One region of the Sinorhizobium sp. CCBAU 05631 genome, then DNA from elsewhere that is predicted to be linked to it. Evidence: riboswitches for the same ligand, from Rfam matches in the RefSeq annotation. Region 1 holds a riboswitch; the other holds the start of a gene.
The links. Region 1 has a riboswitch for S-adenosylmethionine ahead of SS05631_RS00670 (O-succinylhomoserine sulfhydrylase). Riboswitches for the same ligand answer to the same signal wherever they lie in the genome.

Region 1 (4,407 bases):
CCTCAATGCCGCCGCGATGTTCAACCACGCCAACCTGCGACTGCCGCCAAAATTTGACGGGGTCTTGCGGCTGCTGATTGTCACACCCGACATGCACCGCATCCATCACTCCGTGGAAAAGCGGGAAACGGATTCGAACTACGGCTTCAATCTCTCTCTTTGGGATCGACTGTTTTCGACCTATGTGGCACAGCCGGCAAGCGGCGACGACGGGATCGAGACCGGCTTAAGGGCCTTTGGACGCAGCGAGCCGACAAAGCTCGTCTGGTCGCTGATGCTGCCGTTCCGGCGCGGGTAAACGAGACGGGAGCAGGCCCTGCTTGCCAGCCGAGCCCGGCCGCTTGGCGTCAGTAGATGCCGTTCGGAAAATAGCGCAGGTAAATCTCTTCGAGCCTGCCGCTGCGCGAAAGCGCCAAGAGCGCATGGTCGATCGCCTGCGTCAAAGCGGGCTCGGTCGTGCGGTTCATGATCGTCAGCCCTTCGCCCAGAAAGCGCTCGGAAAAATAGGCGCCGTCCATCAGGGCGCAGCATCCCGCGGCGACGCTGCCGGAGACCCAGAAGGAGAGCTGCATGGCATCGGAGAAGGCGGCCGTCACGGCGCCCTCCCGCAGGGCGTTCAGTAGGGCCTGTCGGTCGGGGTAGGCTTTGGCCTCGAGCTTCGGGAAGAAGGCCTTCAGCATCGCTTCATGCTTCGTTCCGGCCACGGCCCCGACCGGCTTGCCGACGAGGTCGTCCGGTCTCTGAACCCCCTCGGCAGCCTTCCTGTTGAGGGCGAAACGGGCCGGCAGTTGCAAGAAGGCCCTGGAGAAGGCGAAACGCCGCCTTAGTTCCGGCGTCACGGCGATGCCGGCGACGATCGCCTCGCCCTGGCCCTGTTCGAGCGCCGGCATCAGTTCGGGATAGGTCACCGCCTGGATCTGGCATTTCGGTTCGATCTCCAGCTCGCGGCAGATTTCCCGGGCGAGATCGACGTGGAATCCCGAAAGCTTGCCCGACTGATCGATAAAATTGAAAGGCGGGAAATCGACCGTGGTGAGGAAGCGCAGCCGAGCCAGGCCGGTCAGATCGGGCTTGGCGATGCGCTCGCGGGCATCGAACAGCAGCGGCAGGTCCTTCGGCGCGCCGCCCGCCGCGGATGCGACGAGCACCGCCGCGACCGCCAGCAGCCCGATAGTTTTGTGAAAGGAAGCGCGCGTCATTACCATCCGATTCGCAAGCATTGAGCGGAACTTAGCGGGATGCTGCAGCGCTGACCATAGGCCGGCCCTCGGCAGGGCCGCGCATTCTTAAAGCCGGTCGGGCGAATACGGAAGGAAGGGAAAATGGAGCGGGTGATCGGGATCGAACCGACGACATCAAGCTTGGGAAGCTGGCGTTCTACCACTGAACTACACCCGCGTCTGAAGCGGAAATTTCCCCAATGGTCGCGATCTGTCAAGCGTCTAGATGATTCACTGCTCTATTGGAGCAGTGAATCATCCAGCTATTGGGCTCACTCGGCGCGAAAATGCTTGGAAAGCTTCAGGCCCTGCGCCTGGTAGTTCGAGCCGAGATCGATGCCGTAAAGACCTTCCGGACGCTCCAGCATGTGCTCGTAGATCAGCCGGCCGACGATCTGCCCGTGTTCGAGGATGAAGGGCACTTCGTGGCTGCGGACCTCGAGTACTGCGCGGCTGCCGCTGCCGCCGGCTGAGGCGTGGCCGAACCCCGGATCGAAGAAGCCGGCATAATGGACGCGGAACTCGCCGACCAGCGGATCGAAGGGCGTCATTTCGGCGGCGTAGAGCGGCGGCACATGAACTGCCTCGCGCGACACGAGGATGTAAAACTCGTCCGGATCGAGGATCAGGTCGTCGCGGCCGCGGCTATAGAGCGGCTCCCAGAAATCAAAAACGGCGTGCTCCGCCTTCTTGTCGACGTCGACCACCGACGTGTGATGCTTGCCGCGATAGCCGATCAGGCCGTCCGGGCCGGTGCCCTTGAGGTCGATCGACAGCGCAATGCCGCCGCCGGTGATGTTGGGCCGCTCGCTGGCGACGAGCACGTCGCTTTCGTGCAAGCCCAGCAGTTCTTGCTCGGAAAGAACGGAGTGGCCGACGCGGAAACGGATCTGCGAGAGACGCGAGCCGCGGCGAACGACGATCGGAAAGGTCCGCGGACTGATCTCGAGATAAAGCGGCCCGCTGTAGCCGGCGGGGATCTTGTCGAACTCCTGCGCCCTATCGGTGATGACGCGCGTGAAGATGTCAAGGCGACCGGTCGAACTCTTCGGATTGGCCGACGCCGACATGGTCTCCGGCAGCGTCAGGCTCTCCATCAGCGGCACGATATAGACGCAGCCGGTTTCCAGCACCGCGCCCTCGCGAAGATCGATGACGTGCAGCTTCAGGCGGTCGAGCTTGTCGGCGACGAGATGCGCCGGTCCCGGCATGAAGCTCGCCCGGACGCGAAACGCCTTGGATCCGAGCCGAAGATCGAGGCTCGCCGGCTGGATCTGGTCATCATCCAGCGGCTTCTCGCTCTTCAGACGTCCCGTGGCAAACAGCGCGGCAATTGCGCGGTCGGCCAAAATCCCTGTGTCGCGGCCCATTCCGATCCTCATTCTCAGTTGCCAGACAAAACCAAACTCCGGGAATTGACGCAAGCGCGGCCAGGCAGTATTGGAGCTTTATCCCGTGGTGATTTGGCCGGTCGGCTTGCAGCCACGTTAAACAAGTAGCTAAAAAGGCCGGGTGTCAAACCGGTCGTTTCGCGGCCGGTTTTTTTGTTCTGAAGGTGATCGTCGCATGAGCAAGACCTGGCGCCCGGCAACCCAACTCGTCCACGGCGGGACCACCCGCTCGCAGCACGGCGAGACCTCGGAAGCGATCTTCCTGACACAGGGCTTCGTCTACGAAAGCTCGGAAGCGGCGGAAGCCCGCTTCAAGGGCGAGACCGACGGCTTCATCTATGCCCGCTACGGAAGCCCGACCAACGACATGTTTGAGAAGCGCATGTGCATGCTCGAAGGCGCCGAGGATGCGCGCGCCACGGCCTCCGGTATGGCGGCGGTTTCGGCGGCGATCCTCTGCCAGGTCAAGGCGGGAGACCACATCGTCGCCGCCCGCGCCCTCTTCGGCTCCTGCCGCTGGGTGGTCGAAACGCTCGCTCCGAAATACGGCGTCGAATGCACGCTGGTCGACGGCCGCGAGCTTGCCAACTGGGAAAAGGCGGTGCGGCCGAACACCAAGGTCTTCTTCCTCGAGAGCCCGACCAACCCGACGCTGGAGGTGATCGACATCGCCGGCGTCGCCAGGCTCGCCGACCAGGTGGGCGCCAAGCTCGTGGTCGACAATGTCTTCGCGACGCCGCTCTTCCAGAAGCCGCTGGAGCTGGGCGCCCATGTCGTCGTCTATTCCGCCACCAAGCATATCGATGGCCAGGGCCGCTGCCTCGGCGGCGTCGTGCTTGCCGACAAGGAATGGATCGACGAGAACCTGCACGACTATTTCCGCCACACCGGCCCTGCCATGTCGCCCTTCAACGCCTGGACGTTGCTCAAGGGAATCGAAACGCTGCCGCTGCGCGTCAGGCAGCAGACGGAAAACGCCCGCCGCATCGCCGACTTCCTCGCTGAGCAGCCCCAGGTGGCGCGCGTCATCTATCCGGGCCGCAAGGACCATCCGCAGGCCGACATCATCGCCAAGCAGATGACCGGCGGCTCGACGCTGGTCGCCTTCGAGCTGAAGGGCGGCAAGGATGCGGCCTTCGCGCTGCAGAACGCCCTTGAGATCGTGCGGATTTCCAACAATCTCGGCGATTCCAAGAGCCTGATTACACATCCGGCGACGACGACGCACAAGAACCTCACCGACGAGGCCCGTACCGAACTCGGCATCTCGGCCGGAACCGTACGGTTCTCGGCCGGGATCGAAGACAGCGACGACCTTGTCGAGGATTTCGCCAAGGGACTGAAGTCGATCCGCGCCTGAACCGTCCAATTTCAGGTGACCTCAGCCGCCCGGCCCCGCCGGGCGGCTTTTTCATGACCCGTCACGGAAGGTGAGACGCGCGAGAACGATGCGCGACAGGGCAGTGTAGAGGCATAGGACGGCGAATATCGCCGCCAGCACAGGGAACCGGTGCGGAAACAGGCAGACGGCCACGAAGAAGACGATCGTCTCGGTCGCCTCCGCAAGCCCGGTGGTGAAGTAGATCGACTTCGCACCACGGATCTCGGTCGACAGTGCGCGCTTCTCGGCGATCGCGGCGAAGGCGAGGAAGCTCGAGCCGTTGACATAGAAAGCGAAGAGCAAGAGCCCCCCGGCAAACCCGTTGGCCGCCGGATCGGCGGCGATGAAGGCCAGCGGGATCGCGCCATAGAAGGCGAAGTCGAGAACGATGTCGAGAAAACCGCCGAAATCGGTC
Region 2 (4,407 bases), 700 kb from region 1:
ACGTCACCGACGCCAGCTTCGCCGACCGGGTCTTCCCGATTTTCGGCGGGGTTTTCGGCGAGATCCGCCCAGCCGCGACGATGGTCGTTTGCGACCTGATCCGCCCGGAAATGCTGATCGAAATCGAGGTCACGGCATTTCGCGGGTGAGGCGGGATCGGTTTTCGCGCATTCATCAACCTCGAGAGTAGCAGGTCCATGCAGTTTGAAGGCACCGCCGACTATATTGCCGACAAGGACCTGATGGTCGCCGTCAATGCGGCGATAAGGCTGGAGCGGCCGCTGCTCGTCAAGGGCGAGCCAGGCACCGGCAAGACCGAGCTCGCCCGCCAGATCGCCGCGGCACTTGGCCTCGACCTCATAGAGTGGAGCGTCAAATCGACCACCAAGGCGCAGCAGGGGCTCTACGATTACGACGCCGTCTCGCGGCTGCGCGACAGCCAGCTCGGCGACGCCCGCGTCAACGACGTGAAGAACTATATCCGCAAGGGCAAGCTCTGGCAGGCTTTCGAGGCGCCGGAAAAGGTGGTGCTGCTGATCGACGAGATCGACAAGGCGGACATTGAATTTCCCAACGACCTCTTGCAGGAACTCGACCGGATGGAGTTCCACGTCTACGAGACCGGCGAGACGATCCGCGCGCGGCACCGGCCGATCGTCGTCATCACTTCGAACAACGAAAAGGAACTGCCGGACGCCTTCCTGCGCCGCTGCTTCTTCCACTATATCCGCTTTCCCGATGCCGAGACGCTCGCCCGCATCGTCGAGGTCCACTATCCGGGTATCCGCAAGACCCTGCTATCGGCGGCCCTTGCCGCCTTCTACGGCATCCGCGAGGTGCCGGGGCTCAAAAAGAAGCCCTCGACCTCCGAGGCTCTCGACTGGATCCGCCTTCTGGTCGCCGATGAGATCGATCCGGCCGACCTGCGCGCCGATCCAAAATCGATGCTGCCGAAGCTGCACGGCGCCCTTTTAAAGAACGAGCAGGACGTGCACCTGTTCGAGCGCCTGGCCTTCATGGCGCGCCGCGACGCATGAGCCCGGACGCGCAGAAGGTCCTGATCTACGCCACCTGGCGGGGTTCGCTGCTGGTCTTCGACGAACCGGATTTTCCCGAAATCGAGCTGCAGGTGCCGGGCGGCACGATTGAGCCGGGCGAGAGCCCGGAAGGCGCGGCCCGTCGGGAATTTTTCGAGGAGACCGGGCTCACGCTGCCGGACACGGCGACGCAATTCGCCACCCGGGATTTTCGCTACGGGAAAGGTGATAGGGAAATCTGCCATCGCCGCCACTATTTCCACGTCGCCCTTGAAGGCGAACAGCGGCAAACATGACTGCATCACGAAATGACGCCGGACGGCGGTGGAGCGCCGATCCGCTTCCGCTTCTTTTGGATGAGCCCCGACAAGGCCGTCACGCGTCTGGGGTACGGAATGCAGGAAGGTCTGGACTTGCTGCAGTGCGCGACGCTTCGCCCTTTTCCTCGGGTTTGCCCCTCTCCTCGGGCTTAACCCGAGGACTAGCCCCCCGCTCGCGGGGGGGAGAGCTTGGGCGCCGCCGCGAGTCCCTTCTCCCCGTTGAACAGGGAGAGGTGGCCGGCAGGCCGGATGAGGGGCCGCAAACCCCAAGACTCCTTTTCCATTGACCACCTGCCCCGCGCCACGCTATCAAACGATCCTGTGGTGATTTGGCCGGCCGGCTTGCAGCCACGTTAAAGAAATCGCTAAAGGGCCGAGGAAAGAACGGATTTCCGAGGACCGGTCGCGATCATCTCGCCGCCGGTTTTTTTGTATTGATCGAGTGGACCCATGCCCATCAAGATTCCCGATACGCTGCCTGCCTTTGAAACGCTCGTCAACGAGGGCGTGCGGGTGATGACCGAGACGGCGGCGGTCCGTCAGGACATCCGGCCGCTGCAGATCGGGCTCTTGAACCTGATGCCGAACAAGATCAAGACGGAGATCCAGATCGCCCGGCTGATCGGCGCGACGCCGCTGCAGGTTGAACTGACGCTGGTGCGCATCGGCGGCTATCGACCGAAGAACACGCCAGAAGAGCATCTCTTCGCCTTTTACGAGACCTGGGAGGAGGTGAAGGGCCGCAAGTTCGACGGCTTCATCATCACCGGCGCCCCGGTCGAGACGCTCGACTATGAAGAGGTCACCTATTGGGACGAGCTGCAGCGGATTTTCGACTGGACCGAAACGCATGTGCATTCGACGCTGAACGTCTGTTGGGGCGCGATGGCGGCGATCTACCACTTCCACGGCGTGCCGAAATATCCGCTCAAGGAAAAGGCCTTCGGCGTCTATCGTCATCAGAATCTCAAGCCCTCCTCCGTCTATCTGAACGGCTTTTCCGACGATTTCGCCGTCCCCGTGTCGCGCTGGACGGAGGTACGCCGCGCCGATATCGACCGGGTGCCGGGTCTCGAGATCCTGATGGAATCGAGGGAGATGGGCGTCTGCCTGGTGCACGAGAAGAAGGGCAACCGGCTCTATATGTTCAATCACGTCGAATATGATTCCACCTCGCTCTCAGACGAATATTTCCGCGACGTGGACGCCGGCGTGCCGATCAAGCTGCCGCACGACTATTTCCCGCACAATGATTCGACCCTGCCGCCGCAGAACCGCTGGCGCAGCCATGCGCATCTTTTCTTCGGCAACTGGATCAACGAGATGTACCAGACGACGCCTTACGAGCTCGAAAAGATCGGCAGCGGAGAGTGATGTTCATTCCCTTCTTCCTTGAACTGAAGGCAGAGAAGATCCCGGTGACGCTTCGGGAGTTTCTGTCGCTGATCGAGGGAATGGAGAAGGGGATCGCCGCTTTCGACGTGGAGGCCTTCTATTTTCTGGCGCGCACGGCGCTGATCAAGGACGAGCGCTACATCGACCGTTTCGACCGGGTGTTCCGGCATTGCTTCGCCGGGCTCGAAGCGGTTTCCCCGTCGCAGAATGTTGCCGAAGTGGCGATCCCCGAGGAATGGCTGAAGAAGCTCGCCGAGAAATATCTGACCGAGGAGGAGAAGAAGCTCGTCGAGGCGCTCGGCGGTTTCGACAGGCTGATGGAGACGCTGCGCCAGCGGCTTGCCGAGCAGACCGGCCGTCACCAGGGCGGCTCGAAATGGATCGGCACGGCCGGCACCTCGCCCTTCGGCGCCTATGGCTACAATCCCGAAGGTATCAGGATCGGCCAGGAAGGCTCGCGTCATCGGCGTGCGGTCAAGGTCTGGGACCGGCGCGAGTTCAAGGACTACGACGACACAGTCGAGCTCGGTACCCGCAACATCAAGGTGGCGCTGAAGCGGCTCAGGCGCTGGGTGCGCCAAGGGGCGGCCGACGAACTCGACCTCTCCGGCACGATCCGTTCCACCGCCGAGCACGGCTATCTCGACGTGGTCACCCGGCCGGAGCGCCGCAATGCCGTCAAGCTCCTGATGTTCTTCGACGTCGGCGGATCGATGGACGACCACATCCGCATCGTCGAGGAGCTGTTCTCGGCGGCCCGCGCCGAGTTCCGCCATATGGACTATTTCTACTTCCACAATTGCATCTATGAGGGCCTGTGGAAGGACAATCGCCGCCGCCGCGCCGACATTACCCGCACCACGGAGGTCCTGCGCACCTATGGCAGCGACTACCGCGCCATCTTCGTCGGCGACGCTGCGATGAGCCCCTACGAGATCAGCCATCCGGGCGGCTCGGTCGAGCACTGGAACGACGAAGCCGGGGCGCTCTGGCTCGAGCGCCTGACGGCGCATTTCCCGCGGTCGATCTGGCTCAACCCGGTGCCGGAGAGCCATTGGCGCCATACCCATTCGATCGGCGTGATCCGCGCGCTCTTTCACGGACGGATGTTCCCGCTGACGCTCGCCGGCCTGCAGGCGGCGACCAAAGAATTGTCGCGGTGAAAAGTGTGACTTTCCGGTTGCCGCCCCGCCGGAAATGACGCAGTTTGTCGCCCGCTTGGATGATGTCGCGAGGGGAGAAACGATGAGCACCGACACGGAAATCTTCGGCCACCTGCCGTCCGGCGAACCGGTCCATCGGCTGACGCTCACGGGCGGCGGGCTGACCGCCAAGGTGCTGACCTGGGGCTCGGTCATCCAGGACCTGAGGCTCGACGGGCATGCGGCCCCGCTCGTGCTCGGCTTCGAGGATTTCGACAGCTACCCGGCCCATTCCTCCTATTTCGGCGCCACGCCCGGGCGCAACGCCAACCGCATCGGCGACGGGCGCTTCATGCTCGACGGTAAGGCCTATCAACTCGAGCTCAACGAGAAGGGCGTCACGCATCTGCACGGCGGCAGCGACAATATCGGCAAGCGCAACTGGACGATCCTCGACCGGGCGGAGGGCAGCGTGACGCTCCGGATCACCGATCCCGATGGCCGCGCCGGCTA

Region 2: it holds a riboswitch for S-adenosylmethionine, as region 1 does, so the genes downstream of both, metA (homoserine O-succinyltransferase) here and SS05631_RS00670 (O-succinylhomoserine sulfhydrylase) in region 1, are expected to answer to the same signal.

The regions. Positions count from the first base shown of each region.
Region 1 is NZ_CP023063.1:142,747-147,153, reverse strand. It holds gene SS05631_RS00690 (sterol desaturase family protein) at 1-298, shown strand, start outside; gene SS05631_RS00685 (transporter substrate-binding domain-containing protein) at 348-1,199, opposite strand; tRNA gene SS05631_RS00680 (tRNA-Gly) at 1,324-1,398, opposite strand; gene SS05631_RS00675 (2'-deoxycytidine 5'-triphosphate deaminase) at 1,493-2,590, opposite strand; SAM riboswitch at 2,666-2,744, shown strand; gene SS05631_RS00670 (O-succinylhomoserine sulfhydrylase) at 2,787-3,971, shown strand; gene SS05631_RS00665 (CDP-alcohol phosphatidyltransferase family protein) at 4,023-4,407, opposite strand, start outside.
Region 2 is NZ_CP023063.1:3,464,832-3,469,238, reverse strand. It holds gene SS05631_RS16920 (RidA family protein) at 1-149, shown strand, start outside; gene SS05631_RS16915 (MoxR family ATPase) at 198-1,037, shown strand; partial or broken gene SS05631_RS16910 (NUDIX domain-containing protein) at 1,034-1,510, shown strand; SAM riboswitch at 1,669-1,746, shown strand; gene metA (homoserine O-succinyltransferase) at 1,808-2,731, shown strand; gene SS05631_RS16900 (VWA domain-containing protein) at 2,731-3,915, shown strand; gene SS05631_RS16895 (aldose epimerase family protein) at 3,998-4,407, shown strand, end outside.